DNA from 3 places in the Neobacillus sp. 19 genome. Region 3 is predicted to be linked to each of the others. Evidence: riboswitches for the same ligand, from Rfam matches in the RefSeq annotation. Region 3 holds a riboswitch; each other region holds the start of a gene.
The links. A riboswitch is a leader RNA that binds a small molecule or an ion and turns the genes downstream of it on or off. The one in region 3 is predicted to bind S-adenosylmethionine.
Positions count from the first base shown of each region.

Region 1: another riboswitch for S-adenosylmethionine. It lies ahead of metE (5-methyltetrahydropteroyltriglutamate--homocysteine S-methyltransferase); the one in region 3 lies ahead of ACO1D1_RS10245 (O-acetylhomoserine aminocarboxypropyltransferase/cysteine synthase family protein).
Region 2: another riboswitch for S-adenosylmethionine. It lies ahead of ACO1D1_RS07365 (5-methyltetrahydropteroyltriglutamate--homocysteine S-methyltransferase); the one in region 3 lies ahead of ACO1D1_RS10245 (O-acetylhomoserine aminocarboxypropyltransferase/cysteine synthase family protein).

Region 1 covers NZ_JBMPZU010000099.1:163,332-171,348, forward strand. The annotation lists gene ACO1D1_RS27090 (M24 family metallopeptidase) at 1-359, opposite strand, end outside; gene ACO1D1_RS27095 (DeoR/GlpR family DNA-binding transcription regulator) at 381-1,142, opposite strand; gene ACO1D1_RS27100 (c-type cytochrome) at 1,449-2,393, shown strand; gene ACO1D1_RS27105 (response regulator transcription factor) at 2,511-3,197, shown strand; SAM riboswitch class I at 3,302-3,411, shown strand; cobalamin riboswitch at 3,508-3,700, shown strand; gene metE (5-methyltetrahydropteroyltriglutamate--homocysteine S-methyltransferase) at 3,856-6,147, shown strand; gene ACO1D1_RS27115 (SDR family oxidoreductase) at 6,280-7,065, shown strand; gene ACO1D1_RS27120 (alpha-amylase) at 7,209-8,017, opposite strand, start outside.
Region 2 covers NZ_JBMPZU010000029.1:155,040-163,056, forward strand. The annotation lists gene ACO1D1_RS07345 (GNAT family N-acetyltransferase) at 154-981, opposite strand; gene ACO1D1_RS07350 (hypothetical protein) at 1,067-1,291, opposite strand; gene ACO1D1_RS07355 (YbjQ family protein) at 1,294-1,614, opposite strand; gene ACO1D1_RS07360 (hypothetical protein) at 1,789-1,977, shown strand; SAM riboswitch class I at 2,067-2,168, shown strand; gene ACO1D1_RS07365 (5-methyltetrahydropteroyltriglutamate--homocysteine S-methyltransferase) at 2,249-3,373, shown strand; gene yidA (sugar-phosphatase) at 3,498-4,310, opposite strand; gene ACO1D1_RS07375 (PLP-dependent aminotransferase family protein) at 4,390-5,478, opposite strand; gene ACO1D1_RS07380 (hypothetical protein) at 5,588-5,767, opposite strand; gene ACO1D1_RS07385 (AzlC family ABC transporter permease) at 5,882-6,601, shown strand; gene ACO1D1_RS07390 (AzlD domain-containing protein) at 6,592-6,918, shown strand; gene ACO1D1_RS07395 (pyridoxal phosphate-dependent aminotransferase) at 6,984-8,017, opposite strand, start outside.
Region 3 covers NZ_JBMPZU010000031.1:260,911-268,927, forward strand. The annotation lists gene ACO1D1_RS10210 (acyl-CoA dehydrogenase family protein) at 1-1,759, shown strand, start outside; gene ACO1D1_RS10215 (arsenate reductase family protein) at 2,020-2,379, shown strand; gene gcvH (glycine cleavage system protein GcvH) at 2,456-2,839, shown strand; gene ACO1D1_RS10225 (toprim domain-containing protein) at 3,079-3,435, shown strand; gene ACO1D1_RS10230 (thioredoxin family protein) at 3,442-3,750, shown strand; gene ACO1D1_RS10235 (MFS transporter) at 4,007-5,263, shown strand; gene ACO1D1_RS10240 (hypothetical protein) at 5,398-5,748, shown strand; SAM riboswitch class I at 5,829-5,931, shown strand; gene ACO1D1_RS10245 (O-acetylhomoserine aminocarboxypropyltransferase/cysteine synthase family protein) at 5,996-7,312, shown strand; SAM riboswitch class I at 7,443-7,546, shown strand; gene ACO1D1_RS10250 (methionine ABC transporter ATP-binding protein) at 7,674-8,017, shown strand, end outside.

The DNA.
Region 1 (8,017 bases), on a different contig from region 3:
TTCATCGGTTGATTAGGCAAAGAAAAAAGTGAAAAAGGATAGACAGTACCCGCTAAACGAGCATGTTTTGCCATTTTTAGATTTTCATTCCCCAAAATATAGGAACATTCTCCATTGTTTTTCATTACAAAAAGAGCTTCTTCAAATCTTGGAATAAAACCCGTCAAATATTCAAAATTACTTCCATGTTCTTTATCTGCGTATATGACCAAAGCATCATACTCTTCTTTTTCCATCAATTGAAGAAGTTTTTCTTTTCTTTCGTTGATCGTTTCATCAGTTAAGTAAACTGGAGCAACATGTTCATAAATCTCAGGCTGCTCTATTTCCTTTAATAGTACTTGTTTCTGAATGTTCATAAACGAATTCTCCTCTTCTTTTCATTCTTCAGTAACGACTAGATCTACATTATTTTGAGCTAAACACTCCACAAACTTTAGGTCAGGCATCTTATCAGTTACCAATATATCAATTTCATCAAGAGAACATATTTTGAAATACCCACTTGTATTAATTTTTGTATGATCGGCTAAAGCGATGATCTTGTTCCCTTTCTGAACCATTGCCCGTTTAACCAGCCCTTCCTCCTCCGTATGAATAAACAAGCCCATTTCAGAAATGGCAAAAACCCCTAACAATGTATAGTCAACATTATATTGTCTAATTTTATCCACTGTATCTGCCCCATATAAAAACAACTGTTCACTATTAAGCTTGCCAGGAAGAACGGAAACACTTGTCCTTTCATTCTTAGAAAGAAGAATGGCATGAGTAAGAGAGTTGGTAATCCCTTTCAAACACTTCCCGTTTAATTTAGGAATAACAGCTTCCACCGTTGTAGACGAATCAAAAATAACGGATGAATGATCATTGACTAATTCAGCAGTCTTCTCTGCAATTTTTTCCTTAATCGTGTTTTCCTGATTTGCTCGTTCTGAGTAATTTAAAATAAGAGCCTCTTTACTAGCTAACGCTGCTCCCCCATGGATTCTTCTTATTAGATTCTTTTTTTCCAGTTTAATTAAGTCTCTTCTTATCGTATCTTTTGAAACTTCTAACGATTCAGCAAGATTTTCTATTGTCACACTCTTATTTTCTTCAATGATTTTCCGTACTTTTTCAAGTCTTTCTTCAATTAGCATAAAACATCTCCTTGTGTATAGATTAATCTACTTTGCAATAAAATGCAATCATTTGCAATGTTTCTTTATATTTACAAAGTATACCGCAAAATATTGCAATGTGATGTATGTTTAGTGTAGATTTTGTTACCAAATTCTTTTACTTTTGTACATTTGGTGAACTCTCCTCTCATATACACCATGTTCACGAAACCCTCAATTTTACTTAACCGAATCTTAACAATGGTTTTAGATAATGAGCTTGTAAAAACGATTCGGAAAATCTTCTTTTATGAGAAGTCCCCTGATATGGAGAGGAGCTTAAACATGAATAAATTATTTGTTTCATCCGTTGCAGCAATTGTTGCCACGATCGCGCTTGGGTTTACTGTATTTTACTTATTTGTACTAGATTCAAAGGGGCAGCCGGCGGTAAGTTCTGCAGCATCCGCACCATCATCAACGACTGGAGAACAAACAGAAGCCAAACCAGAACATCCTTATTTACCTCCAAGTATGGACGATATTCCAGAAGGGGAAGAAGGGGAATTAATCAAATTAGGGTTAAAAGAACATAATGAAACAAGCACGGTTTTGGATGGGTATGTTGGAAACAAACTGAGTTGTGCCAGCTGTCATGCGGATGGTGGTGTAGGTTCTTCCCTTGACCTGGCAGGTATTTCAAAAACCTATCCACAATACAATCCACGTGCAGGAAAAGAGGTTACGATTGAAGAACGTATTAATGGCTGTTTTAAAAGAAGTATGAATGGAAAACCGCTTTCGTTAGACAGCAAGGAAATGAAAGCAATGGTAGCTTATTATAATTATATTTCAACCAATGTTCCTGATGGGACGAAAGAAAGACCGTGGGCAAAAATGCCAAAAGCTGAGGGTGAACTAACTAAGATAAATGTGGATGCCGGAAAAGAACTTTACAATAAAGCTTGCATTGCCTGCCATGGAGAAGGCGGAGACGGCGGTGCCACAGGACTTCCGCTTTGGGGAGACCAATCCTACAATATTGGAGCGGGTATGGCTCGTGTAAGAACGGCAGGAGGCTTTATCAAAAAATATATGCCTAAATCACCGATGGGTGGATATGAAGCAGGTTCCTTCACCGATGAAGAGGCGATGAATATCGCAGCATATATTAACTCTATGGCTAGACCTGATTTTCCTGATAAAATGAATGACTGGCCGAAAGGCGATGCACCGGATGATGCAGCCTATGAAACACTTGCAGGGAAAAAGGTTACGGAAAATAAATAATAGGCAATGACCCGTTAACAGCGGGTCGTTTTTCTATATATATAACACAACCTTTTGTGAAACTCTTTTTATCACTATAATAGTGGCAGGGGGTTGAAGAAGTTGGAAGATAAAAAATTGAGAGGTAAAACCATTTTAATTATAGATAGTAATAGTGAAAACAGAGCTGTGTTAAGATTTCATCTGACGAGGAAAGGTTTCGAAATATTAGAGGCTGCTGATGGACAAACTGCTCGTGAAATGTACTTAAAACACGATCCTTGTTTTGTGCTTCTAGAAACAGCTCTTCCTGATATGGATGGACTTGAGGTATGCTTCTGGATGCGTTACGAACTAGACAGTAACGTACCAATAATCATTGTATCTTCAAATAATTCGGAACAGGATCGAATTGAAGGGCTGAAACGAGGAGCCGATGACTATATCGGTAAACCATATAATTTAGAAGAATTGTCGGTTAGAATTGAAACGGTCTTACGACGAACCGCCAATCGATGCAGTAAACTAAGCTATAAAGGGTTAACGATTAAACCATTAAAAGGAATCGTAAAATTCCAAGATGAAGTACTTGATTTAACTCATTTCGAGTACAGATTGCTCTATCTATTTATGACCCATCCAGATCAACTTCTTTCAAGAGAACAAATCATCAATACCATTTATAAAAAGAATGAAAAAGTAATCAACGAACGAACAGTAGATGTCCATATCAAAAATCTAAGAGAAAAGATTGCAAAGTATACAGATTATCCTTTTATCGTGACGTTAAGAGGGATTGGATATAAGTTTACAACGGAAGGTTGAGAGAGAATATTTAAGTGAACTTTGCAATAATTTAATAATCTTTGACAACCTCTGTCCAAAATGCTATCATTGCAATTAAATTCAAAACATTAAAAATTTTAATACTCTTATGAAGAGAGGCGGAGGGACTGGCCCTATGAAGCCCAGCAACCATTTAACAACTTGTTAAAAAGGTGCTAATTCCAGCAAGGCATATTGCTTTGGCAAATGAGAGGGATGAAAAAGGATCCGCCAGCCTCTCTATGTTGACTAGAGAGGCTGTTTTTGTTTATAAGAGAAAAAATGCAGATCCAAATCGGTTTTTAAAAACTTCATATCAAAAGCTTCAGGTGCTGTGTAGATAATCTGCACGGCTTAAAAGGGAAGACCGGTGAAATGCCGGCACGGTCCCGCCACTGTATTGGGGAGCAACTTATCGAATAGCCACTGTTTCATAGGGAAATGGGAAGGGATAAGGAGCGATGAACCTTAGTCAGGAAACCTGCCTGTTGTATGCGCTAGTACTCTACGAGGAGATAGAGGAGGTGAGAACGTGTTGAGTAAACGAAAAGGTTCGGACTCAAGTTAATTAAACGTATCAATCTCTCTTTTCCATTTTTGAAAAGGGAGATTTTTTTATGTTTGACACACTAAGATGTAAAAGGAGAGGTAACCCATTATGGTAAAAGTGATAAGCTCGAATCTAGGATACCCAAGAATTGGGGAAAAACGTGAATGGAAACAAGCCTTGGAACAGTTTTGGGCAGGTAAGTTAGAAAAAGAGGCATTCTTAAAGAAAATAGAAGTGATTCGCCTGGAGCATCTTAAGAAGCAAAAGGAGCACGGAATTGATTTAATCCCTGTCGGGGACTTTAGCTTGTATGATCATGTCCTGGATACGGCTGTTATGTTCGGTTTAGTACCGAAACGATTTAACTACAGCGGCGGGAAGGTGCCGCTTGAAACCTATTTTGCTATGGCGCGAGGAACGAAAGAGGCAGTTGCTTCTGAAATGACAAAATGGTTTAATACAAACTACCACTATATCGTTCCAGAGCTTGAAGAAACAGCTCCTGCTCTTGTTGAAAACCGCCCGCTTCAATTTTTTCAAGAGGCGAAGCAAAAACTTGGTATACATGGTAAACCAGTTATTTTAGGACCGATTACATTTGTAAAGCTATCAAAAGGTTATACCGAAAGTGCGTTCAAAGCAGTTGTTGAACAATTTATCCCTCTTTATGCGGAAATATTACGCGAACTAGAGGCGGAGGGGGCAGAATGGGTTCAAATAGATGAACCGATTTTAGCTGCTAGTATTTCAAAAGAAGAGATTGCTATATTTAGCGAAGTCTATCAGGCATTACAGGATGCAGCACCAAACCTTAAGGTGATATTGCAAACATATTTTGAAAGTATCGAGCATTATGAAGAGGTCATTTCACTTCCTGTTCAGGGAATTGGACTTGATTTTGTCCATGATAACGGTCAGAATCTTGCTGCTTTGAAGAAGTATGGCTTTCCTAAGAATAAAGTACTTGCAGCTGGAGTCATTGACGGACGAAATATTTGGCGGGCGGATCTCGAAGGGACATTTTCACTTCTGACCGAGATTGAAGCGGTTGTTTTAAAAACAAGACTAATTGTTCAGCCATCATCAAGCCTATTGCATGTTCCTGTGACAGTAAAAAATGAAGAATTGCTCGATGAGATATTAAGAAATGCACTGGCATTTGCGGATGAAAAATTAGTTGAAATTAGCGCTCTTACAAATGGCTTGAATAATGGAAAGCAAGTGATAAAAAAAGAGATCGATGAAAGCACAAAAGCAATTCAAGGATTAAATCAGTCGTCAATTCGAAATAATACTCAAGTTCGAGAAGCCATTCGCAGTTTACAGAAGGATCAAGCAGAGCGGAAAGCGCCATTTACAGTACGCAGAGGGCTTCAAGAAAAGGCGTTTCAATTACCACTTCTGCCGACGACAACTATTGGCAGCTTCCCGCAAACGAAAGAAGTAAGAAAACAGCGTTTAAAATGGCGGAAAGGCGAATTAACTGACAGTGAGTATGGAGCCTATATTAAGGCAGAAATAAAAAAGTGGATTGAAATCCAAGAAAATCTTGGTCTGGATGTGTTCGTACATGGGGAATTTGAACGGACAGATATGGTTGAATACTTTGGCGAAAAATTAGCCGGATTTCAATTTACAAAATACGGCTGGGTTCAGTCATATGGTTCCAGATGTGTGAAGCCCCCGCTCATTTATGGGGATGTCGCCTTTAAGGAGCCAATGACAGTTGCAGAAACTGTATATGCCCAATCGTTAACAAACAAACCGGTAAAAGGAATGCTGACAGGTCCGATTACGATTTTAAATTGGTCATTTGTCCGTAATGATATTTCACGCTACGAGGTGGCAAATCAAATTGCGCTTGCCCTTCGTAAAGAGGTGGAAGCACTAGAGGAAAATGGAATCCGCATGATTCAAGTGGATGAGCCTGCCCTTCGGGAAGGCCTGCCGTTAAAACGTGAAAAATGGGCAGGTTATCTAGATGCTGCCGTTTATTCGTTTAAGTTGGCGACATCCTCTGTTCAAAATGAGACGCAAATTCATACCCATATGTGTTATTCGGACTTTAAGAATATTATTCATGCAATTAAAGCACTCGATGCGGATGTTATTTCTATTGAAACATCAAAAAGCCATGGTGAATTAATTCATGCCTTTGAAGAAAATACGTATGATATGGGAATCGGTCTTGGCGTATATGACATCCATAGCCCGCGAGTACCATTGCTTGAAGAATTGATCAGAAACATTCATCGTGCGCTTCAAGTCCTTGATCCCAAGCTGTTCTGGATTAATCCCGATTGTGGCTTAAAAACTAGGGGTATGGAGGAAACTGTTGCGGCACTTCAGGTGATGGTGATAGCTGCAGAACAAACGAGAGAAGAGCTGCTCGTCAAATAGGGAGCAAAGTAAGTCTGATAAAGGATGAATGATAAAGAATAGTATCTCCTTAGCATTTCGATAAAATCTTTATGTTTTAAAATCTCTATGTTGGATATAGTACTATCATCATAATAAAGGGGGTTTTTTAACGTGGGGAATGTACTTCAAAATCAGATTGCTTTTGTTACAGGGGCTGGCTCAGGGATTGGAAGGGCTGCTGCGCTAAAGCTTGCTCAAAATGGCGGAAAGATTGCTTTAGTAGATTTGCATAAAGAAAACGTGGAAGAGGTGAAAAATCAAATCGAAGAAATAGGGAGTGAAGCACTTGTCTTAGAAGCCAACGTTTCTCAACCGAAGGAAGTAGAGGACTGTTACAAAAGCACCATCGACAAGTGGGGAAGACTAGATGTTGTCTTTGCTAACGCCGGGATTAATGGGGAAGTTGCGCCGATAGAAGACTTGGAGCCGAAGGATTGGGACCTAACCATCTCCAATAACTTAACGAGTACCTTTTTGACGGTTAAATATGCGATTCCGCATTTGAAGACAAATGGGGGGAGTATCATTATTACAAGTTCAATAAACGGGAACAGGATCTATAAAAATATTGGAATGTCTGCCTATAGTACATCGAAAATTGGCCAGATGGGATTTGGGAAAATGGCCGCTCTAGAGCTTGCCAACTACGGTATTAGAGTCAACATGATCTGTCCAGGTGCAATTGAAACAAATATCAATGAAAACACATGGAAAGAAAATAAAAATCTAAAAAAAGTAGAAATTCCTATTGAATACCCAGAAGGAAACCAACCATTGGAACACAAACCCGGAAAAGCCGACCAAGTCGCCGACCTAGTACTCTTCCTTGCTTCCAGCCAATCCAACCACATAACCGGAAGCGAAATCTACATTGACGGGGCGGAATCCCTATTATAAATAAACAATTGAATTAAACAATACCACAATACTATAAATGGTGCCTGACACCACAAAAAGACACTACAGCCAAAATGTCCACCTCCAGTGGACATTTTGGTGTGTGATAGCAAAATTGCTAAACTGGCCGATACATATTAATTTTATTCTTTAGGATGGTAAGCCCAAACGGATACACTGCCGCCGTTAACGGGGAAAGTGGCATATCCATCTTCTTCGATTGTAATTTGGTCATCCCTTGAGTTGGTTAGGTCTACCCATGTTTCTCCAGCCTTCCGTTCACCTACGTACATTCGTTTCACACCGTCTTCTCCGTTGGAAATGACGACTGCACAGCCTGAGTGCTGAAGTTCTTTAACACCCAACCGAACCCATCCAATGGTATTTGGATGGTCGAAGTAATCATGCTGTTCACCGTATGCTTTCTCATATCTGGCAAAGAGGAGGCGATCTAGGATTTCCTTTTTTCCTTCTGCCGGCTCAGGGCCTCCTATTCCGTAGTAATCCCCATAAAAAAGGCATGGATTTCCATCCCTTCTAAGGAGAATCAGGGCATATGCACTTGGCTTAAACCAGTCTTGAACCCACGATTCAAGGGACTCTTGAGGCTGAGTATCGTGATTATCAACGAAGGTAACAGCATTATTTGGGTGGGCGTTTACAAGGGTATCCTCGAAAATGCTGGTTAAATCAAACTTACTGCCATCATGGGAGGCTTGATGCAGTTTATAATGCAAGGGGACATCAAACAAATCGATCTGATAATCGACATAATCAAGGTATTTCTGGCAGGCAGGAAGATGGGGCTTCCAAACTTCTCCAACAAAATAAAAATCATCACCTCGGTGTTTACGCAGCTTCTCTACAAACTCACTGATGAAATAGTGATTAATATGCTTAATTGCATCAAGGCGGTATCCATCGCAATTAAGGGTATCGCTAAGCCATTTTC
Region 2 (8,017 bases), on a different contig from region 3:
CCAAAATTGGGCTTGATCTGCTTGCTGTAATTATGTTTACTATGCCTAATCTATTTAAACCGTCGAATTAATACATACCTAATTTAAAGCTTTAAAATATCATTCCAGTAACAAATAAATCGTACCTTATTAATGAATTTGCCACTTTCCGATCTACATTTGATATTCATAATAATCTTGCGAATGGTAGCTTTTAAATCCGCATGATTCATAGAGTCCCAGGGCATGGGCATTTTTGGCCTCTACCTCCAGAAAAATAGGCAATTCTTTTTGATCCTCCATTTTTACCACTTTGGATAATGCCTTTCTTCCGATTCCTTTCCCTCGAAGTTCAGGAAAAATAGCGAAACCATAAATCCATGCTTCACCATTCGATTCAGAGATGCGGATTTTACCAGCTGTTTTTTCATTAGCTACAATAATGTACCTTTGATCACTGCTATTCTCCACAATCTCCTGATGCATCTGCCGTGCTTCCTTATCATACAACCCAAAACCCAATACATCGAGCTTAATTTCCGCTTCCGCATCTTCATTTGAAACAGACGGTCTTACGGTAACAGCCGGATCCTCCGTCAATTCCGTTTGCTGCCACTTCATTTGATATTCCGCAACGGTAAATGAACAAGGTAATGTTTTTAAAAATTCCTTTGCACTTTGGGAATCTGTTGGGGCATTTAACAAAATCGTCCTGAAATTTTGGCTGTTCACTTCCTTAAGTCCCACTTCCAGCAGTTTAGAAAAAATGCCTCTTCTTCGGTAATCCGGATGCACCATTCCACAAAGCTCTACTTTACTTCCAAAATAATAGCTTCCAAGAAAGCCCACGAGTTTGCTGTCTTCATAATGGAACAAATCTTCCTTACTATGTTCCGCCCGATTTTTCAGCATATCGAAATTCAGCTTCAGGTGAAATCCACCTTCTTGCTCGCAAATCTCCTGAAGTGTTTTTATTTCATTTAATTGAACCTCTGTTAACATTCTTTTCCCCCTTGGCCACATAGTCACTTATCCGATTCTAAGCAAAAGATGTGAATGTACGAAGTGATCTTTCTTCCGGCTTCTCTTATTCTTCCTTATAAAATCGCTCTCCCGTATCCGGGTTAAAATAAACAACTAATCTTTTCTTTGTTGTCGGATCAATTGACACTTCATTTGTACGAATGAAGCCTTCTGGCACTTGCTGCCCATGTCTTTTTTTAAAGCGGCGGTCCCAGATAAACCAAGAGCCGATGATTAATATAAGGAGGAGAGCAATTTGGATACCGAAATAGCCAAAAATCCACTTCATGGCTATTCCTTTTCTGCCGTAACAGCCGTGCCATAAGCAACAATTTCACTCATATTTTGACCGATTTCACCAGAGTCAAAACGCATCATGATAATGGCGTTTGCCCCCATCGCCTGAGCATTCCGCACCATCCGATCCATTGCTTGCTTTCGGGCATCCTCGAGCATTTCTGTATATTGATTGATTTCTCCGCCCACAAGACCCTTCAGGGAAGCGACGATATCCTTTCCAATTCCGCGTGCTCTAACCGTTAGCCCGAATACCGGACCCTTAATTTCAGTAATTTTATAATTTGCTATATTTTCCGTGGTCACAATGATCAATTTACAATTCCCTCCTTCTAAAATGTATGGTCTATATGTACATTTTACTTGGCACTAGTAAAATATACCATTGTTTTTCGAAAAAAATTCGGAGTTTGAATTTTGTATAAGCTATGAAAAAAATGGCCATCCTATAGCTATAAATATAGCTTAAGAGAATGAGGGGGATGATCTATGAGCACGGAAGAGTTAACTAAAATTATCTCGGTGAAAAAAATGGATTTAGAGGAATGTGAACAGGAGCTTAACAATCGATACTATCCATCTGTGGTGAGAATGGCAATGATGCGTTACATATCGGATCTGCGGCACCAATTAGAAATGTACAATGGTGAGGATTTAAATAAGATTGAAAATGGATAAAACCCTTACATGACAGTCACCTATTTGATTCTATTTGACAGAATAGCAGAACAGGTGTAAGGTAACTTATAGTTAAATATTTTAGAATATTCTTATCAAGAGAGGTGGAGGGACTGGCCCTTGGATACCTCGGCAGCAGACTTATGTGAGTACTGTGCCAATTCCAGAAGCGATTTGCTTAAAGATAAGAAGAGAACCGATGCCGGTAATATTTCCTCTTCTTATTTTATGAGAAGAGGTTTTTTATTTTTTACGAAAGAAGGAATTCTTCATGACAAAAACAGCTGTGAAAGCTCCATTTAAAGCCGATCATGTCGGCAGTTTTCTAAGAACAGAACCAATCAGAGAAGCAAGAAAGGCTTATGCAAATGGGGAAATCGATAAAGATGCCCTAAAGGCGATAGAGGATCAAGAAATTGAGAAACTTGTCCAAAAACAAATTGAAGTTGGCCTTAAATCGATTACAGATGGCGAGTTTAGACGTGCATGGTGGCACTTGGATTTCCTAGCAGGCTTAGAAGGCGTCGAAGAGTTTGAAACGGAATATATTAGTAACTTCCAAGGGGCCAAAACAAAAAATAAGGCCATTAAAGTGACAGGTAAAGTAGACTTCAATGATCATTATATGTTAGAACACTTCAAATTCTTAAAACAAGCAGTCGACCGCTATGGCGATGGCAGTCAAGTGGCTAAGTTCTCGATTCCAAGCCCTAATATGTTATTTACAAGAATTCAAGGTGATGAATATTACCAAGGGAACAGCGAGCAGTTCTATCATGATACAGTAGCAGCGTACCAAAAAGCGATTCAAGCATTCTATAATGCAGGGTGCCGTTATTTACAACTCGATGATACGTCGTGGATTGATTTTGTTTCGGAAGAACGAATCAAAGCTGTCGTTGAAAAATTCAACATGGATGTTACGGATATCATCGATACAAGAGTCCGCTGTTTAAATGAAGCCATTTCGAAGAAACCGGAAGACATGATCATCACGATGCATATTTGCCGTGGAAACTTCCGTTCAACCTATATCACAAGCGGCGGATACGATCAGATATCTGATGCCATCTTTGCTAATTTACATGTTGATGGACTCTTCCTGGAATATGATGACGGGCGTTCAGGCGATTTTGAACCATTAAAAAGCTTTAATCGAGCCGATCAAACAGTTGTACTAGGGTTAATCACATCTAAATTCCCGGAACTGGAAGATCCAGAAACGATTAAAGAAAGAATTAAAGAAGCAAGTCAATCTATTCCTTTAGGAAACTTAGCCTTAAGCCCTCAATGCGGATTCGCCAGTACGGAGGAAGGAAACAATTTAACCGAAGAGGATCAATGGAACAAGATCAGACACGCGATTACGATTGCTGAGAGTGTTTGGGGTAAATAACTAAAAACAGATAGGTTATAATTCCTATCATGTAAATAAGCCGGAAATATATAAAGATGAATAAAATCTTGTCTATTTTCGGCTTATTCTTTAACAGATTGATTACTCCTTATATGAGTTTCTATTATTTGTTTAATATCAATTTTTCGATGGCATATGCTACTCCGTTTTCATTATTAGAAAATGTTTCAAACTCAGCAGCCGCTTTTACACTTGGAACTGCATTCCCCATTGCTACGCCGCAGCCTGCATATTCCACCATACTTAAATCATTTTCACCATCACCGATGCAAATCACTTCTTCCCGTTTAATGCCTAGTTTCTCTGCAAGTTGTTTAACTGCATTCCCTTTACTGACGCTTGGGTGAAGGATTTCTAAAAAGAAAGGGGTGCTTTTGACCATCGTATAGTTTTCCTTGAAGGAATTTGGTATAGCATCAATGATTTTATCTAAACGTTCTGGTTCATCAATAAACATAACCTTTGGGAGCAAAAAATCTTCGGGTATTTCCTCAATCGTCCGATAATGAAGAGGAATTTGATTGAGATGAGATTCATGAACAGTGTAAGGGCTAATGTCTTTATTCGGTGTATAGACATTTTTCGAATCAAAAAAATGCATCGGTGAATCAAGCTGTAAACTCAATCCATACAGCACCTTTAAATCTTGATATGATAAGGAAATTTCAGAAACAACTTCATTCGTATGGGTATTTTGCACAAGTGCACCATTAAAGGTAATCACATATTCATCTTCATCCGTTAATTTCAATTCCTCAATAATAGGCTGAGCCCCGACTATTGGCCTCCCGGTAGTAATAACGATCTTTACACCGTTTCCTTTTGCGGCTTGAATTGCCTCATTTACTTCCTTCGTGATTTCTTTCCGATCATTAAACAGCGTACCATCTACATCGATTGCCACTAATTTATACAAATTTCCACCCTCTAATCTTGTTGTGAAGTCTTGCACATTAAGATTACCTTACCTGTAACCAATTCAAAATACAATCTCTCTAGCAGAAATCTTTTAGGATGCTAAGGCCTTTCTCCAATTCATCGGAGTCCTTAGGCGATGTTAGTGAAATACGAACGAATTGGGGAGATTCAGCTTTTTTGACCAAGAAACGATGTGAATGATATACAAGGATACCCCGAGTTAAAGCAATATGCTCAAACTGGTTGAGCTGCCATTCCTTATGCAATGGTAACCAGCGAAAAAAACTAATAGGATTTTCGCTTGAATGATCGATTTGAAAATATTTCTCATAAATCCGGTTCCGTTCTTGTGACATTTCCCTCTTTTTCTTAATGATTTGTTCTGCATCCCCTGTATTAATTAACTCTGTTATAATTTCTGCATTTAATGCAGATGTTTTTACGTTGAGATTGAAAATTCCATACGTAATTTTTTCAACAAACTGATTGGCATAAGCAATAAATGCAACCCGAATACCAGAGCTGAGTGATTTAGCAATACTAAGGATATAAACAAACCTGTCCCGCACAAAATGGGAAATTGGGAAATAGCCATTTGGTGCCAGGAAAGAGTATACATCATCCTCTATTAAGATAAGCCCATGTTTATTGATGATCTCTGCTATTTCCTTTCTGCGATTCATATTCATTGTGACAGCAGTAGGATTATTGCAGGAAGGACTCAAATAAATTCCCTGCAATGGATTTGTTCTGCAGACAGCATCTAATCTATCAGGCTTGATGCCTGACTCATCCCCCTCTATAGGGATTAATTGGATATTCAACATTTTTGCCAGTTCAATAAAATTTGGATACGTATATATATCCACCGCTATTTTATCTCCTGGATGAAACAAGGCCATCAGAATCAGCGAAAACGAATTTTGCCCTCCTGAAGTGATCGCAATATTTTCAATAGGTACATCCATGTTAAAACATTGCATCCACTTTTTAGCTGCCATTCGATGATAAGGCATTCCCAACGGGTGTCTGTAATCTAATAAATTTTCCAAATAATCTTTGGAGGCAATGCTTTTAATCGCTTTGGCGACAAATGGGGTTGAGCTGTCAAGGGGCTTGATGATTCCCATCTCTATATAATTCTTATTCTCTTCACTGTCTGCCATGAAAATAGCATTTTTTATATTGGGAGTAACAAAGGTTCCCCTTCCGGTAACAGCATAGATTAACCCTTTCACTTCGCATATTTTAAATGCCCTAGTAACAGTGCTGAGGTTAATATCGAGATAATCTGCTAATTCCCGTTGAGGAGGGAAGTCTCGTATTGGGTGCGAGAAAGCCATTGAGAATATCATATTCCAGCAAGCTAGCAATTGACCGATATAATGGAGGGACAAGCTGTGTTTTATCCGGCTTCCACGTCATAGGATAATTTTCAAATGAATTAACTGGCATATAACACCCTCCTCGGAAAATTGTATTGCATACAATTATATCATTGAAGCCATACAATGAGGATGGTAATGTTAATTTATATACAAATTACTCTGAAAAAGTGGGTGAGGGAGAATGAACATAAGTGAGAACACCTTTTTGCGGGAAGAAAGCAGCTTCCTTGCCGGTGTACGGGATTGCCTGCCCACTGTACTTGGTTACTTAAGTATTGGATTTGCGGCAGGAGTTGTGGAAAAAACAGCAGGACTTTCGATTGTTGAAATTGGACTAATATCCTTGCTTTTATACGCAGGTTCTGGTCAATTTATTGCTGCCGCGATGATTGGGGCTAACAGTCCCACTCTGGCGATTATCTTTACTATTTTCTTTGTTAACCTGCGCCATCTTTTAATGAGTGCGGCAATATCGCCGTATTTCCGTCATCTTACACCCTTCAAGAATGTATTAATCGGTTCCTTACTTACAGATGAAACATTTGGTGTAGCAATGAACGAAGCAGCAAGCAAGAAATGGCTCAGCGAAAAATGGATGTATGGCCTAAATATAACTGCTTATTTAAATTGGTTCATTGCCAATATTGCAGGAGCCTTTTTCGGAGAATGGATTTCGGATCCGGAAAAATTCGGTCTTGATTTTGCATTGCCGGGAATGTTTATTGGCCTTCTTGTCCTACAATTGGCCAGCCGAAGAAAATTGATGAAAGATATTCTTGTTGCACTTAGTGCTGTTGCCATTGTTGTAGGGGTAAGTTTAGTGACATCCGGAAGTGTGGGTATTATTGTGGCGACAATCATTGCCGCTAGCCTTGGAATGGTGGTGGAAAAATGGAAGTAAGATGGTCCATTTTTTTAATTATCTTAGGCTCAGCCCTTGTAACTTTCATTCCAAGAGTGCTCCCCATTGCTATCTTAAGTCGTGTTGAACTGCCAGAATGGGCCATGCGCTGGTTGAGCTACGTCCCCATTGCTGTTATGGCAGCATTAGTGGGGCAAGAATTGCTGCTGCCCAACGGAAGACTGGCACCTTTGCAAAATAATCTTGAACTAATCGCCGCGTTACCTGCTTTTATTATAGCCATTGTAACACGCAGTTTATTAGGTACTGTTGTAGCTGGAATCCTTTCCTTAATGGTATTACGTTTTGCGTTTTAAATGGGTCCCCTTTAATAAGACTCAATGAAAAAATGCTTCAGCTGGCTGAAGCATTTTTTTGTTCTCTATTCTCCGTACTCAGTCATTACGAATTTTTCCAATGCTTGCAGGGAGCGTTCCACTTTTTCAGTGTCAATGCAATAAGCCATTCGGAAATAGCCCGGACATCCGAACGTGTCACCTGGGACCAGAATCAAATCATATTTTAAGGCCTTCTTGCAGAAGACATTGGCATCTTCCTCCAGTGCCTTTGGAAAAATATAAAAGGTTCCGTCGGGTTTTACAACGGAAAATCCCAATTCGATTAATTTGTCATAAAGTAAGTTCATATTGGTTTCATAGACAGACATATCGGCCGTCATATCCACCACTTCCGCCACAGCAAGCTGAATCAGGGAAGGCGGGCAGTTGTGGCCGATGCCTCTGGAAATCTGTCCGCACATGCTGACAATCAAGTCTGAATCTACGCACGAAGGATTTACTGCAATATAGCCAATCCGTTCGCCCGGCAGTGAAAGAGATTTAGAATAGGAGTAACAGGACAGTGTGTTGTCATAATAATTAGACACATAAATGGAATCTGCCCCTTCAAATAAAATCTCTCTGTAAGGTTCATCGGAAATAATAAAAATTTCGTGCCCGTATTCCTGCTCCTTTATACGAAGAAGCTCGGCCAGTTTTTGAATGGTCTCTGCAGAATAAACAACCCCCGATGGATTGTTGGGAGAATTAATTAATACGGCAGCCACCTTCTCCGAAAGCATTTCTTCAAATAAAGTAAAGTTAATCTGAGAATCTTCTGTATTGGGAGGAACCACTTTCAGTACGGCCCCTGTTAAATCAATATATGGATGATATTCAGGGAAAAATGGAGCAAATGTCAGCACTTCGTCTCCAGGTTCCGTTACGCAGCGTACGGCATGAGCGATCGCACCGGCAGCCCCTGTCGTCATAAAAATGTGGTTTTCCGTATAATTCATATCAAACCGCCGGTTCAATGAGTGAGCAATTTTTTTCCTGACCGATGGTATGCCTAAACTTGGACTGTATCCGTGGAGCTCTGCGGGACTTTTACTGGACAGGAGATCCATCATTACCT
Region 3 (8,017 bases):
TAAAGGCGGAAGCTTTTTAATCGAAGATATTTCCTATCAAGATATGTTAACACCGGAGGATTTTACGGAAGAGCATTTAATGATTGCCAAGACAGCCGAAGACTTCGTTGAAAAAGATGTTCTTCCACAGGTGGAATATTTAGAAAAACATGAATTCGACCGCACGGTAAAGCTGCTTAAAAAAGCAGGTGAACTAGGTCTTTTAGCGGCAGATGTGCCTGAAGAATATGAGGGCTTAGGCTTAGATAAAATCACGTCTTCTCTGCTGACTGAAAAAATGTCAAAAGCCGGCGGTTTCTCCCTTTCCCACGGGGCACACGTTGGAATCGGCTCGCTGCCAATCGTTTTATTCGGTAATGAAGAGCAGAAGAAAAAATATTTACCTGACCTGGCTTCAGGTGAAAAGCTTGCAGCCTATGCATTAACAGAGCCGGGCTCAGGTTCCGACGCCCTAGGTGCTAGAACAACAGCGAAATTAAACGCTGAAGGCACACATTATATCCTAAATGGTGAGAAGCAATGGATCACTAATGCCGGCTTTGCCGATGTCTTTGTTGTCTATGCAAAAGTGGATGGCGAGCATTTCACTGCCTTCATCGTTGAAAGAGAGTTCAAGGGCGTTTCTACTGGCGCGGAAGAGAAGAAGATGGGGATTAAGAGCTCATCCACACGGACACTTATATTGGAGGACGTGCCGGTTCCAGTTGGAAATTTATTAGGTGAATTCGGCCGCGGCCACGTCATTGCTTTTAACATTTTAAATATCGGCCGCTATAAATTAGCAGTCGGAGCTGTCGGCGGTTCTAAAACCGCGTTTGAAATGACCGTTAAATATGCAAATGGCCGCCAGCAATTTAAAACACCCATTTCTCAGTTCAATTTAACAAAAGAGAAATTTGGAACATTGGCATCAAAGATTTACGCGGCGGAAAGCTCTGTGTATCGTACGGTTGGCTTATATGAAGACCACCAAGGCCAGCTTTCAACGGAAGATGCCAAAGATATTAAAAAAGTAGCCAATTCAATCGCTGAATATGCCATCGAATGCTCCGTTAATAAATTCTTTGCATCCGAAGTGTTAGATTACGTTGTCGATGAAGGCGTGCAAATTCACGGCGGTTACGGATTTATGCAAGAGTATCCAATTGAAAGAGCCTACCGCGATTCCCGAATTAACAGAATCTTTGAAGGGACGAATGAAATCAACCGTCTCTTGGTGCCAGGCACCTTCTTGAAGAAAGCTTTCAAAGGGGAACTGCCGCTGTTCCAAAAAGCTATGGCGCTACAAGAGGAATTAATGATGTTAATGCCGGAAGATCCAGGCGATGAGCCGCTTGCTCAAGAAAAATATCTCGTGAAAAATGCCAAGAAAATTGGTTTATTAGCAGCCGGATTGGCAGCACAGAAATATGGCAAGGCGCTTGAAAAAGAGCAGGAAATCCTCGCCAACATTGCGGATATTGCTTCTAACGTCTATGCAATGGAATCCGTTGTCTTGCGTACAGAAAAGGCAGTCGCTAAAGAAGGATTAGAAAAGAGCAGCCAAAAGCTTCTCTATACGCAAATCTTCTGTCAGGAAGCATTCAATGAAGTCGAGGCAACTGCGAAAGAAACACTAGTAGCGATTGAACAAGGGGATACACTGCGGATGATGCTGTCCTCCCTTCGCAAATTTACGCGCCACACACCAATCAACGTGATTGCGAAAAAACGTGAAGCGGCAGATGTAATCATCGAAGCAGAACGCTATATCGTATAAATTGCACAAGGCTTCCTTCACTGTTGAAGGGGGCTTTATTTTTTTGAAAATGAAAGATTGAATGTGCAGCAGATATTTTAAAAAAATATTGTAGAAAAGAAGAACTTTTTGAAAAATAATTCTTAGAGGAAGAAGGATTTTCACGAAATTAGTCGAATTTTTCTTATGGAGAACTTTTCAGGCCTCTAGTTAGGAATTTGAAAAACGTTATGGTACTATTCTATTGATGCGGTCACATTTTAGTAAAAGGCGGTGAAACCATGTCTCTGACTTTTTACTGGTATCCAAAGTGCGGCACTTGCCGGAACGCTAAGAAATGGCTGGATGCCCATCAGCTTTCCTATGCTGAAGTACATATTGTTGAACAGCCCCCGACACGCGAACAGCTGCAGGCGTTTTATCAAAAAAGCGGCTTGGAATTAAAGAAATTTTTTAATACAAGCGGTTTAAAATATCGTGAATTAGGGATAAAAGATAAAATGAAATCTGCAACCGAGGATGAACTCCTTGATTTGCTGGCATCCGACGGGATGTTGATTAAAAGACCGATTTTAACGGATGGCGAGCATGTTACAGTCGGCTTTAAAGAAGAAGAGTATGAAAAAATGTGGCTTAAGTAAGCCCGCTCTTTACTAATGGAAATCGATTTTATTCGATGATAGATTTTAGAAAAAACAAATGGAGGGATTTAAGCTAATGAGTACACCAAAAGAATTACGTTATTCAGAAGAACACGAGTGGGTAAAAGTTGAAGGGGAAAAGGTGCGCATTGGGATTACTGACTTTGCACAACATGAGTTAGGAGATATCGTTTTCGTTGAACTCCCAGAGGTAGGCGACGAATTAACAGCTGACGAGCCATTTGGCAGCGTTGAATCTGTAAAAACTGTTTCTGAGCTTTATGCACCAGTCAGCGGTAAAGTGGTAGAAGTGAATGAAGATCTAAGCGACAGTCCTGAATTCGTAAATGAATCACCATACGAAAAAGCCTGGATGATTGTTGTTGAACTTTCCGATTCTAGCGAGTTGGACAAGCTGATGACAGCTGAACAATATGAAGAAATGACAAAGGAAGACTAATCATTAAATTTTTAAAAGCACCTTAGCGGGTGCTTTTTCTCTTAATTTACCACTTTTTCTTCTACTAAGATGGGGAAACCTATCATAAAATAAAAAGTGTAGGCGTTGATTAGAGAAGCAAAACCCTACTTTTATACTGACAGTAGTGATATAGTTAACATACACAATCAATAGGGCACACGTAATCAATATTTTAGAATATGTTAACATAAACAACTTCTATTACAGGTGATGTGGATATGTATGATTCGTATGTTGACAAAGTTCTTATTGTCGAAGGAAAATCGGATAAGAATAAGGTAAAGAGTATCGTAAAGGAACCGGTCGAAATCATTTGTACCAATGGGACGATAAGTCATACCAAATTGGATGAATTGATCGATTTTCTCGAAGATAAGGATGTCTATATCCTAGTTGATGCCGATGCCGCCGGTGAGAAGCTTCGCAAACGGTTTAAACGGGAGTTTCCGCAAGCGGAACATTTATATATAGATCGTATGTATCGCGAGGTAGCGACCGCGCCGGTGCACCACTTGGCGACCGTCCTTCTGGGAGCGAACATCGATGTTCATACTGAGTTTTTAGAAATGGGATAATGATTTATGAATGAATGGAATCGAAATGATCTGGAAGCTTTCCTCGATGATGCGGAAAGCGGGCTAATCTATTTTTATACACCACTCTGCGGTACCTGTCAGCTTGCATCTAGAATGCTGCAAATCGTGGAGGAGTTAGTTACCGTTAAAATGGGTAAATTGAACTTGAACTTTTATCCGGATATAGCGGTTGAGTTTGCGATTGAAAGTGTACCGTGCCTGTTAATTGTTCAAGGAGGCAAGGTGAAAGAAACCCTGTATGCGTTTCATTCCGTACCCTACTTGCTTGAAAAAATGAAACAACATTTAAACTAAGCAGATGCGGGTTGCGTCTGCTTTTTGATTAAATGTTAGTAACCTGAGCCAGGCTAGCCGCCTGGCTTTTTCAATGTAAAAGAGACCGGTTAAATGCTAGCAGCGAGTAAAAACCTGATCAATGCTTTCCAGCTGCAAAAATAGGGTGATTTGATGAAAAAATGTTAGAGGAATCTAAAATTTCCTTATTTACAAAAACTTACCTCCTGGATTATGATACTTAGGGATACGAAATAATTGAAGGGGCTGAAACAAAATGGCCTTTTATCATAACTGGGCGGCGCAATTTAAAACGTATAATCGTAACATCAAGTTAAGCTTCATGGCTAATATTTTTACACAAATCGGCCTCGGTATTTTTATGGTAATTTATAATTTTTATATACGAAAACTCGGATACACAGAGGCGGTTAATGGCCAGGTCATTGCGATGACTTCGCTTGCCACAGCGATTATTTTAGTACCGGCAGGACTGATAAGTGACCGATACGGACGGAAAAAAGTGTTTTTTTATGGCATTTTGATCTCCGGTGCTGTATTACTTTTGCGGAGTATTTTTTCCACACAAGGAGTGCTTATCGGACTTGCTTTCACGAGCGGATTGACAATGGCTTTTCTGCAAGTATCTAGCATCCCATGGCTCGCGGAAAATTCGACGGCGGATCAAAGGGTGAATTTATTTAGTCTCCATTTCGCCTTTATGACTGCGGCAAATGTTGTGGGAAACCTGTTAGGCGGGACGTTAACGGACTTATTTTCCTTTTTTGTCAGTGATATCAATAGTATTCGTTTCACTTTGATTATTGGTGCTATCATTTATCTAATTGGTATCTTCCCAGCTACGAAATTCAACGAACCTCCGAAATCAAAACCAACCGTAAAAAAGACCGGTTCAGCCTCCTGGAAAAATGAAGGGGTGAGGTTGATCGTTTTATTTGCGATTGCCCAGCTATTGATTGGCTTCGGAGCAGGCCTTGTCATACCTTATCTTAACCTGTATTTTGCTGATCGCTTTCGTGCGTCCACCACATCTATCGGCTTAATCATCTCACTTGGTCAGGCGGCCACGGCCTTAGCGATGTTTATTGGGCCGCAAGTGGTCAAAAAAGTCGGCGACGTAAGGGCGGTTGTTTATTTGCAGCTGGCATCGCTGCCATTCCTCTTACTAACTGCGTTTACAGAACATTTATGGCTGGCGGCACTTGGATTCTTGTTCCGTCAAGCGTTAATGAATGCTGGGAATCCGATTCAAATGTCGTTAATGATGTCGAAAGTTAACGACTCGATGAAGGGCCTCGCGAATTCCGTCAACCAAATGGTGTTTAATTTAGGGTGGGCGTTCATGGGGCCGGTTTCTACTGGGGTTGTTGTCAAATACGGCTCATATTGGGGCTATGCCTATGTTTTCACGATAACGGCAACTCTATATCTAATCGGTTCGGTCTATTTTTTCCTAGTATTTAGAGGCTTCTATGTTAAAAAAGATCTATCTGCAACAGCCAAAATTTCATAAAGATACGACATATTTCTCAGGAAATGATCGGAATGTTGAGGAAATAGGATGAGAATTGTCGAGTGATTAATAGAGGATTCCACTACTTTTTACTGAATTAGAAATTATAAAAGTAAGTGACCGGAGTGGTGGAAATGATCGAAGCGGTAGAAGCATTTCTAGTAAAAGTAATAGAACAAGGGCATATTCTTCCCTTGATACAGCAGGCGGACGTACAAATCATTCTTCAATGGGAAGAACAACAAAGCATACAGCTGATCATAAAAAGCGGCGGCATCTGTTTCACTAAAAATCCTGACTTTCAACAAGGGAATTATGTGATTAGCGGTTCCCCCACCGCAATGACACAGCTGATTGAAGGGACGGGAAGGCTGCGCGTGCTTGAACAGCAGGGACAGCTAGAAATCATGGCACCATTAAGAACCATTCTTTTACTAGAATCAATCTTCTTTTTAACAAAAGCACAGTTGGCAAAAATAATTTAAACAAAGCTATTGACTCGGAATTAAACTTCATGTAAAGTATTATTTAAATATTCTATTAATAAAAACAATTCAATAAAGCATTCTTATCAAGAGTGGCGGAGGGACTGGCCCTTTGAAGCCCGGCAACCGGTTTGGACACGGTGCTAAATCCAGCAGAGCTAAGTAAGCTCTGGGAGATGAGAAGAGAGAGCCCCCTCTTCTTATGAAGTGGGGTTTTGTTATTTAACAATAAAAGGAGGAAGCAAGAATGGCAGAAAATCAAAAAAAGTATCGTTTTGAAACATTAAGTGTTCATGGAGGATTATCACCGGATCCGGTAACGGGTGCACGTGCGGTTCCAATCTATCAAAACAACGCCTATCAATTTAAAAATACTGAGCACGCAGCGAACCTATTCAGCTTAGCGGAGCCAGGTTACATATATACCCGGATTCACAATCCAACAACAACCGTTTTTGAAGAAAGGGTTGCATTGTTAGAAGGCGGCGTCGGCGCACTTGCCGTTGCCAGCGGAATGGCGGCGATTACGCTTGCGATTTTAAATATTGCTGAAGCAGGGGATGAAATTGTTTCTGCCGCAAACCTTTATGGAGGAACCTACAATTTATTTGCCGTTACTCTTCCTAAATACGGAATCAATGTAAAATTTGTTGATGGGGATGATCCTGAAAACTTCCGTGCAGCGATTACGGAAAAAACAAAGGCCGTTTTTGCCGAAACGATTGGTAATCCGAGCCTTCGTGTCCTCGATATTGAAAAAGTAGCGGAGGTTGCTCATGAAGCAGGCGTACCGTTAATTATTGATAATACCTTTGCGACGCCATATCTGTGCCGGCCAATTGAGTATGGTGCAGATATTGTCGTCCACTCAGCGACGAAATGGCTGTTAGGGAATGGAACGTCCACAGGCGGAATCATCGTTGACGGCGGTAAGTTTGATTGGAATTCATCGAAATTCCCAGGATTCACCACTCCGGATTCCAGCTATCATGATTTGGTCTATGCTGAAGCACTCGGTGCAATTGCGTACATCATTAAAGCTCGCGTGCAATTATTGCGTGACCTTGGACCTGCCTTAAGTCCACAAAATGCCTTCCAATTTACGCTTGGACTTGAAACCCTTCATGTTCGGATGAAGGAGCATGTGGCCAATACGAAAGAAGTGGTCGATTATTTGGAAAATCATCCAGCAGTTGACTGGGTTTCCTACCCAGGGCATGCATCACACCCTGACTATGAATTAGCGAAAAAATATTTACCAAAAGGTGCTGGTTCAATGGTCGTTTTCGGAATTAAGGGCGGTAAAGAATCAGGAGCTAAACTAATTGATTCCTTATCACTTTGGGCACATGTGGCCAATGTAGGCGATGCAAAAAGCTTGATCATTCACCCGGCAAGTACGACGCATCAGCAATTAGATGCGGAAGGACTAAAGGCTGCGGGTGTATCAGAGGATTTAATCCGTCTTTCGATTGGAATCGAAAATGTTGAGGACTTAATTGAGGATCTTGAATCTGCGATTGAAGCGGCAACAGGATTATCGTCATTGAAGACTAATGCCTAAATTTACCTAAATCCATTTTTCCGAATATGAAGAATTATTCGTTGACACCCCTATTTATCCATGATACGATAGCTTTCGTAATCTAATTACTGAAATATTAACGTGTTAATTGAATATAGAATGCTGTAAGCTCTTATCAAGAGAGGTGGAGGGATGTGCCCGATGAAGCCCGGCAACCGTCAATTATTGAAATGGTGCCAATTCACACAAAGCAATTGCTTTGGGAGATGGGAGAAAGGTTTAGTTCGTGATGCCTTTCTGCCTATGCAGAGAGGCTTTTTATTTTTTAAAATATTTTTTCCCAAACAGTCAAACCCTATATTTAACTAACTTGTAATCAGGATAAGAAGCAGGTGATTCAATGATTTCAATAAAAAATGTCCGTAAGATTTTTCCTTCCAAGCAAGGTGAATTGAAGGCAGTTGATGAAGTCAACCTTGAAATTCAAGAAGGAGAAATTTTCGGAGTGATTGGTTATAGCGGTGCCGGGAAGAGTACCCTCATCCGCATGTTAAACGGGCTGGAGCTTCCAACCGATGGGAGCGTGACAGTTGCCGGCAGAGTGATTTCAAAGATTAAGGGTGCTCAACTTAGACAAGCCCGTCAGGAAATCAGCATGATTTTCCAGCATTTTAACTTATTGTGGTCGAGAACAGTGAGCGAGAATATTGCTTTTCCACTTGAAATCGCCGGTGTCAAAGGCGA